2 linked regions of the Streptosporangium sp. NBC_01755 genome follow. The protein of the gene in region 2 interacts with the protein of the main gene of each other region in a pairwise test. Links are inferred from orthologs where the notes say so. Each region holds a gene or a part of one and is shown on either strand. Other genes may lie near its edges.

Region 1 (3,957 bases), 2.7 Mb from region 2 along the record:
ATCGTGACCTTCATGCCCAAGATCGCCGAGGTGGACGGGGAAATGCGCATCGTGCTCGACGACGACTACGAGTTCGGTGCCCGGTGAGCGGGCTGCGGATCCCCCTGGAGGGGCCGGACGGGGCGGGTACGGAACACGCGCTCAACCTTCTCGCCCCGAACCCCTCGGAGATGACCCTGGACGGCACCAACACGTGGGTGATCGGCTTCGGGGAGGAGGTGCTGGTCGTCGACCCCGGCCCCGACGACGAGGAGCACCTCGCGCGGGTCGCGGGCCGGCTGGAGGGCCGCCGGGTCGTCGCGATCCTGCTGACCCACGGGCACCATGACCACAGCGGTGGTGCCGCGAGGTTCGCGGGGCTGGTCGGCGCGCCCGTCAGGGCACTGGATCCCGCGCACCGGCTGGGTGAGGAGGGGCTCGGCGACGGCGACGTGCTCACGGCAGGAGGCCTGGAGCTGCACGTGGTGGGCACGCCAGGCCACTCGTTCGACTCGCTCTGCTTCTGGTTGCCACAGGACAGGGCGATCCTCACCGGCGACACCGTGCTCGGCCGCGGCACCACCATGATCGCGCCGGACGGCGACCTGGCCGACTACCTGCGCTCCCTGGACCTGCTCCGGGCGAGAGCCGAGCAGGTCGGGGCCGAGGCGCTGCTGCCCGGTCACGGCCCGGTGCTCCCCGATCCGATCGGCGCGCTCGACGGCTACATCGCGCACCGGCGGCGTCGGTTGGACCAGATCCGGGAGGCCAGGGAGCGGGGGGCGGCGACGCCTCGCGAGATCGTCGAGATCGTCTACGCGGACGTGGACAGGTCCCTCTGGTTCGCCGCCGAGATGTCGGTCCGCGCGCAGCTCGCCTATCTGGACGGCTAGTGTTCCGTTCCTCAAGGGGGACAGAGCCTGGGCCGCGTGCGGCCCGACCGGTCAGCGCGAACGGTTGTGCAGCCGCTCCAGGTCCATGATGACCACGGCCTTGGCCTCGATGCGCAGCCAGCCGCGCTGGGCGAAGTCGGCCAGCGCCTTGTTCACGGTCTCGCGGGAGGCGCCGACCAGCTGGGCCAGCTCCTCCTGGGTGAGGTCGTGGTGGACCCGCACGCCGTCGTCGACCCGCTGGCCGAAACGATCGGCCAGGTCCAGCAGGGCCTTGGCCACCCGTCCGGGAACGTCTGTGAAGACCAGGTCGGCCAGCACGTCGTTCGTACGGCGGAGGCGTTGGGCCAGGGCGCGCAGCAGGTGAAGGGCGACCTCGGGGCGGCCGGTCAGCCAGGGGCGCAGGTCGTCGTGTCCGAGCCCGGCCAGCAGGACGTCGGTCAGCGCTGTGGCGGACGCCGTGCGGGGACGGGGGTCGAACAGGGAAAGCTCGCCGAACATCTCGCTCGGGCCGAGCACGCTGAGCAGGTTCTCCCGGCCGTCGGGTGCGGTACGGGAGAGCTTGATCTTGCCTTCGAGCACCACGTAGAGGCGATCTCCGGTCTCGTTCTCGCTGAAAAGGGTCTGCCCTTTGGCGAGACGTACCTCGGAGATGCTCGTGCGCAGCGCGGCGGCGCTCTCACGGTCGAGCGCGGCGAACAGAGGGGCCTTGCCCAGCACGTCGTCGGAGTTCACAGTGCCTCCTGTTTCACGGCTCACGCAGTTATTGTGACCCATCCCACCGAGCGGCTCTGCGGGGGGCCTTGAGCGTAGGCTGTCGGAGTGCTCCGCAATGTCAGCCCCGGTGGTGAATCCCAGCTTGCCCTGGTACGTCGAGCTCGGCGAATGGACCGGATCTTGGCGAAGGCCTATCCCGACGCCCATTGCGAGCTTGACTTCGGCAATCCTCTTGAGCTGCTGGTTGCGACGATCTTGTCCGCACAGTGCACGGATAAAAGGGTCAATACGGTCACTCCTACCCTTTTTGTGAAATATCCCACAGCAGAAGACTATGCCGGTGCCGACCGGGCCGAGCTGGAGGGGATCATCCGGCCCACCGGGTTCTTCCGGGCCAAGAGCAACAGCATCATCGGCATGGCCCAGACCCTGTGTGAGCGCTTCGGCGGCGAGGTCCCGGGAAAGCTCAAGGATCTGGTGACCCTGCCGGGAGTCGGCCGCAAGACCGCCAATGTGGTGCTCGGCAACGCCTTCGGGGTGCCCGGAATCACCGTCGACACCCACTTCCAGCGGCTCACCCACCGCTTCCGGTGGACCTCGGAGACCGACCCGGTGAAGATCGAGCGGGTCGTCGCCGAGCTCATACCGAAGCGCGACTGGACGATGATGTCCCACCGCTTGATCTGGCATGGCCGCCGCGTCTGTCATGCCCGCACGCCGGCCTGCGGAGTGTGCCCGCTCGCCGAGCTCTGCCCCTCGTACGGCATCGGCCCCACGGACCCCGCCCAGGCCGCCAAGCTGGTGCGTCCCGGCCCCTTCTCGTGATCTTTCCTTCATCGGTGCGGTAAGACCGCTTCCCGGTCCCGGTGGATCCGCTACCATCCCGCCGGGCCCGGGAAGCGCGGAGCGGGGCGCCGTGTTGCAGAGGACCGGAGGTGTGCCCGTGGAAGAGGTTCCCGGATGGTTGGAAACGCTGGCGGAGCGGGTCGCGGGAACGCCGGTGCCCTCGATGATGCGTCCGCCGGCGGCCGGCGGGCGCCCGGCCGCGGTGCTGCTGCTCTTCGGCGAGGGGCCGCTCGGTCCGGACGTGCTGCTCATCCAGCGGAGCTCACGCGGGCGCACACACGCCGGGCAGCCCGCGTTCCCGGGCGGCGGGGTGGACCCGGAGGACGACGGCCCGATCGCCGCCGCGCTGCGCGAGGCCGGTGAGGAGACCGGTCTGGATCCGACGGGCGTCCAGGTGATCGGGACCATGCCCGAGCTGTACGTGAGCCGCAGCGACAACCGGGTGACCCCGGTGCTGGCCTGGTGGCACACGCCCTGCGTGGTCCACGCGGCCTCGCCGGACGAGGTGGAGTCGGTGGAGCGGGTCCCGATCCGCGAGCTCGTCGACCCGGCCAACCGGATCAGGCTGCGCCATCCGAGTGGTTACTCGGGGCCGGCTTTCCGGGTGCGCGGGCTGCTGGTGTGGGGGTTCACCGCGGGAGTGCTCGACGGTGTGCTCGGCCGTTCGGGTTTCGAGCTTCCCTGGGATCGTTCACGGATCGAGGACATCCCGCCCGACGTCCTCAACCTCGCGTCCCGTTGACAGGGCCAGGCCCAGTCGAGCCCAGTCGGCCACGTCCCCGTCGGGATCGAGGGTCAGCCGTCGCAGCGCTGCCAGGCCCGTCGGGTCGGGTGGGTTGCCCATGATGTTCGGCAGCGCGTAGGCGGCCCCGTACCTGATCCGGGGATCGGCGTGTTCGGAGAGGGCGATCACCGACGGTAGCCCGCGGCGGTCCCTGAGGTGGCCGAAGGCGATCAGTACCGAGTAGAGCACCAGGCAGTTTTCCTCACGGACCGACAGGCCGCGAAGCACCGGCAGGGTCCGGTCGACGAAGCCGAGCCGCCCCAGGATGTCGACCCCGAGCATCCGCTCGGCCGTGGTCTTTCCCGAGCAGAGTCTCCGTGCCGCGGTGAAGGTCTCCAGATCGCCCCGTTCCTGCAGCTGGGTGATCACGCGCCAGCGGGCCGCGCCCTCCTGATCTCGCTCCCGCAGCGCGGTCTCGATGAGAGCCCCCACGGTCGCCGCTCCTCCGATCATCGCCATTCGGCCACGATAACCGCAGAGACCTCGCAGAAGGTGTGCACGCGCGGGGCAAGGGCTGGATACCGTAAAGGAGTGAGCGGTGATCTCCTCGACCTCATCCTGATCGCCCTGATGGTGGCCTTCGCGGTGTCGGGATACCGCCAGGGGTTCATCATCGGGGCCCTGAGCTTTGTCGGTTTTGTCGGTGGCGGGTTGCTGGGCATGTTCATCGCCCCGCCCATCGCCGGAGCGGTGGTCGACGGTGAGACCGAGCGGGCGCTGCTGGCGATCGTCATCGTCTTC
Region 2 (4,523 bases):
CATGGACACGCTCGGGTCCAGCGGGGCGTCCAGCACGAACCGGCCCACGTTCTTCGGGAACCTGGTCGCGTAGACCGCGCCGAGCTGCGTCCCGTACGAGATGCCGAAGTAGTTCAGCTGTCTTTCGCCCAGGGCCTCGCGGAGGCGGTCCATGTCCGCGGCGGCGTTCACGGTGCCGACATAGGGCAGAAGCCTGCCCGAGGTCTGCCCGCAGGCCGTCACGAACTCCTTGGTGGTCAGCCGGATCTGGGCGCGTTCGGCGTCGTTGGTGGGCAGGGTGTTCATCGAGGTGAACTTGTCCATCATCGCGTTGCCGTCGCACCTGACGCCCGAACTGCGGCCGACTCCGCGGGGATCGAAGCTGACCAGGTCGTAGCGGCGGTTCAGATTGGTGAAGGCCTTGGCGGCCTGGGCGAGGGTGTCGACGCCCGAGGCGCCGGGACCGCCGAAGTTGAAGACCAGCGAGCCGATCCGCGCACCGGGGCCCGTGGCCTTGACGCGGATGACGGCCATGTCGATGGACTCGCCGTTCGGTTTGGCGTAGTCGAGCGGGACCTTGAGCCTCCCGCACTGCTGCGTGCGGTCGGGCGCCGCGGGGGGCTGGCCGCCGGGTCGCTGGATGTCGGTGCAGGGACCCCAGACGATCGTCTTCGAGGGCGTCCCCGAGGGCGTGACCGTTGCCGCGGTGGCGGTCGGCGCGGAGATGTCCGAGACGGCGCGGTTCCCGTAGCCGCCGCAGGCGGCGAGCGCGGTTGACAGGGCCGTGACCGTCGCGGCCGCCCTAAGGATTCTTGCCATGAAACAGCTCCCCCTGGAATCGTTCGCCGGGGGAAGCGATTCCACCCTAACCGGGCGGGCCCCCCTGGAAAAGGAGAACCCGCCCGGAAAGGATCACACTCCCATGGACTGGGTGTCGTTGCTCTCGGCGCCCCCGGCCTCGGTCACGCCGTTCTTCAGGTGGTACATGGCGATGGCGTCGCCCAGCACCTCGGAGTCGAGCTCACCGCGCTCGACCAGCTGGGTGAGCACGGCCAGGGTGATCGAGGCCGCGTCCACGTGGAAGTGGCGGCGCAGCGCCGACCGGGTGTCCGACAGGCCGAAGCCGTCGGTGCCGAGCGAGCTCCAGTCACCGGGAACCCACTGGGCGATCTGGTCCTGGACCGCCCGCATGTAGTCGCTCACGCCCACGAACGGCCCCTGGGCCTTCGACAGCGCCTGCGTGATGTACGGCACGCGCTTGTCCGCCCCGGGGTTGAGCAGGTTGTGCTCCTCGGCGGCGAGCGCGTCACGGCGCAGCTCCGTCCAGGAGGTGGCCGACCAGACCTCCGCCGCCACACCCCAGTCCTCGGCCAGCAACCGCTGGGCCTCCACGGCCCACGGCCCGGCCACGCCGGACACCAGGATGTTGGCCTTCGGCCCCGAGACGGCCGGAGCCGGGGCGAACCTGTACAGACCCTTGAGCAGGCCCGCCACGTCCAGGTCCGCGGGCTCGGCGGGCTGGAGGTAGGGCTCGTTGTAGACGGTCAGGTAGTAGAAGACGTTCTCCGGTTGCTCGCCGTACATCCTCCGCAGGCCGTCCTGGACGATGTGGGCCACCTCGAACCCCCACGACGGGTCGTACGAGACCGCCGCCGGGTTCGTCGAGGCGATCAGCGGGGTGTGGCCGTCCTCGTGCTGCAGGCCCTCGCCGTTCAGCGTGGTGCGGCCTGCGGTGGCGCCGAGCAGGAAGCCGCGGCCCATCTGGTCGGCGAGCTGCCACATCTGGTCGGCGGTGCGCTGCCAGCCGAACATCGAGTAGAAGATGTAGATCGGGATCATGTGCTCGCCGTGCGTGGCGTACGACGAGCCGACCGCGATCGTGGAGGCCATCGAGCCCGACTCGCTGATGCCCTCGTGCAGGATCTGGCCCTCGGTCGACTCCTTGTACGACAGCAGCAGCTCGCGGTCGACCGCCTCGTACGTCTGGCCGTGCGGCGAGTAGATCTTCGCCGTCGGGAAGATCGCGTCGAGACCGAAGGTACGCGCCTCGTCAGGGATGATCGGCACGAAGCGGTGGCCGATCTCCTTGTCGCGCATGAGGTCCTTGAGCAGGCGGACGAACGCCATGGTGGTGGCGACGTTCTGCTTGCCGGAGCCCTTCTTCAGCTGTGCGTAGGCGGCGTCGCCGGGAAGTTTGACCGGCTTGGCGCGCATCACGCGCTTGGGCAGGAAACCGCCCAGGGCCGCGCGCCGCTCCTTCATGTACTGGATCTCGGGGTCGTTCTCGCCCGGGTGGAAGTACGGAGGAAGGTCGGCTTCGAGGGCGGAGTCGGGGATCGGCAGGTAGAGCCGGTCGCGGAACTCCTTCAGGTCGGCCTTGGACAGCTTCTTCATCTGGTGCGTCGCGTTGCGCGCCTCGAAGTCCTTGCCGAGGGTCCAGCCCTTGATGGTCTGGGCGAGGATGACGGTCGGCTGGCCGACGTGCTCGCGGGCCGACTTGTAGGCCGCGTAAACCTTGCGGTAGTCGTGGCCGCCGCGCGACAGCTTGCGGATGTCCTCGTCCGAGAGGTGCTCGACCATCTTGCGCAGGCGCGGGTCGTCACCGAAGAAGTTCTCGCGGATGTACTCGCCGGACTCGACGGAGTAGGTCTGGAACTGGCCGTCGGGGACGGTGTTCATCTTGTTGACCAGCACGCCGTCGACGTCGGCCGCCAGCAGCGGATCCCAGTCGCGGCCCCAGACGACCTTGATGACGTTCCAGCCGGCGCCACGGAAGTAGGACTCCAGCTCCTGGATGATCTTTCCGTTGCCGCGCACCGGGCCGTCGAGACGCTGCAGGTTGCAGTTGATGACGAAGGTGAGGTTGTCGAGTTCCTCACGGGCCGCCAGGCCGATCGCGCCGAGCGACTCGGGCTCGTCCATCTCGCCGTCACCGAGGTAGCACCAGACGTGGCTCCGGCTGGTGTCCTTGATCTTCCGGTTCAGCAGGTAGCGGTTGAACCGGGCCTGATAGATCGCCCCGATCGGCCCGAGACCCATGGAGACCGTGGGGAACTCCCAGAAGTCGGGCATCAGGCGGGGGTGCGGGTAGGAGGGCAGGCCCTTGAAACCGTGCGAGAGCTCTTGGCGGAAGGCGTCGAGCTGGGCCTCCTTGAGGCGGCCCTCAAGGAAGGCGCGGGCGTAGATGCCCGGTGCGGCGTGGCCCTGGAAGAAGACCTGGTCTCCGGACTCGCCGTGATCCTTGCCGCGGAAGAAGTGGTTGAAACCCACCTCGTAGAGCGACGCGGCCGAGGCATAGGTGGCGATGTGCCCGCCGACGTTGGTGCGGGCGTTGGCCCGGGTCACCATGACCGCCGCGTTCCAGCGCGTATAGGCGCGGATCCGGCGCTCGACGTACTCGTCGCCCGGGAACCAGGGCTCACGTTCCGGCGGGATGGTGTTGATGTAGTCGGTGCTGCGCAGGCCGGGCACACCGACCTGGTGCTCCCGGGCCCGTTCCAACAGCCGAAGCATCAGATAACGAGCACGAGTGCGACCTTCCGTCTTGATGACGTTGTCGAGCGACTCGAGCCACTCCTGGGTCTCACTGGGGTCGACATCAGGAAGCTGGCTGGGTAGGCCGTCGCTGATGATCGAGAAACGCTGGCGTCCGGAAGCCACTGGGTCTCGCCTTCCGAGGATGGACTTTTGTCTGGTGTAGGTCGTCTTCCATCCTGGTCGCTTACCCCGGAAAGTGCATCTCTACTTACCGGTAACCAGGAGATCCCTGCTGGCAGGGGCACAAAAGTGGCCTAGACCACCGATGGTAGGATGAATCGCCGTCAAAGGTTACAACGAGGTTCCCTACTTTTTACAGGGCCTCTCCCTGGAAATCCGGGGTCTCTCCCCTTGGGACTCCGGGCCCGCGGTCCGGACGAGGCCCGAAACCCTGCGGCAGGAAGGCTTTCCGGGCTCGGGGACGCCGCCGGGACCGATCGAAATCTTGCATATATGTAACGGGTGGCCCTCCCCACATAGTGCCCTCCGTACCCTTTTCATGCCCTCATGGAGGGCAGGAGCATCCCAAATAAGGTGATCTACCCAGGGCGGGCGTGTGACGGATGGGGCACTGATGCGCTCCGGACCGGGGTGCGGTCGTCGTCGCAGCTCACGATGGATCGTAGGATCGGTATGTGAGATCTCAGACGATCGAGGTGGTAACGGGTTCCCGGGATCGGGTGCACGACATCACCTCCGAGTGCGAGAGCTTCGTCCGGTCATGTGGGGGCGACGGCCTGTTGAACGTCTTCGTGCCCCATGCGACCGCCGGGGTCGCGCTGCTGGAGCTGGGTTCAGGCAGTGACGACGATCTGCTCGCGGCCTTGGAGGCTCTGCTTCCTGCCGATGGCAGATGGAGGCATGCGCACGGTTCAAGAGGGCATGGACGGTCGCATGTCATGCCCGCCCTCATTCCGCCGTACGCCACCGTCCCGGTCCTGTCGGGACGGCTCGCGCTGGGAACCTGGCAGTCCATCGCCGTGGTGGATCTCAACATCGACAATCTG

What was found. The genes of interacting proteins can lie anywhere in the genome.
Region 1: the proteins of aceE (region 2) and nth interact in binary tests that used the Escherichia coli proteins (3 or more experiments, as listed by UniProt). The link is inferred for Streptosporangium sp. NBC_01755 from one-to-one orthologs.

What each region holds. Positions count from the first base shown.
Region 1 is NZ_CP109131.1:3,851,264-3,855,220, forward strand. What follows is about bases 696-3,551. They hold nth (endonuclease III), read left to right. Parts: upstream 696-1,691; coding sequence 1,692-2,411; downstream 2,412-3,551. Other genes in these bases: OG884_RS18140 (MBL fold metallo-hydrolase), read left to right, coding at 696-872; OG884_RS18145 (Crp/Fnr family transcriptional regulator), read right to left, coding at 924-1,604; OG884_RS18155 (NUDIX hydrolase), read left to right, coding at 2,530-3,174; OG884_RS18160 (HEAT repeat domain-containing protein), read right to left, coding at 3,124-3,551. Outside these bases: OG884_RS18135 (NUDIX hydrolase), read left to right, coding at 1-87; more of OG884_RS18140, read left to right, coding at 84-695; more of OG884_RS18160, read right to left, coding at 3,552-3,675; OG884_RS18165 (MarP family serine protease), read left to right, coding at 3,748-3,957. UniProt on the Escherichia coli protein: DNA repair enzyme that has both DNA N-glycosylase activity and AP-lyase activity. The DNA N-glycosylase activity releases various damaged pyrimidines from DNA by cleaving the N-glycosidic bond, leaving an AP (apurinic/apyrimidinic) site.
Region 2 is NZ_CP109131.1:1,108,049-1,112,571, reverse strand. What follows is about bases 692-3,969. They hold aceE (pyruvate dehydrogenase (acetyl-transferring), homodimeric type), read right to left. Parts: upstream 3,640-3,969; coding sequence 892-3,639; downstream 692-891. Other genes in these bases: OG884_RS04725 (alpha/beta hydrolase), read right to left, coding at 692-798. Outside these bases: more of OG884_RS04725, read right to left, coding at 1-691; OG884_RS04715 (secondary thiamine-phosphate synthase enzyme YjbQ), read left to right, coding at 4,152-4,523. UniProt on the Escherichia coli protein: Component of the pyruvate dehydrogenase (PDH) complex, that catalyzes the overall conversion of pyruvate to acetyl-CoA and CO(2).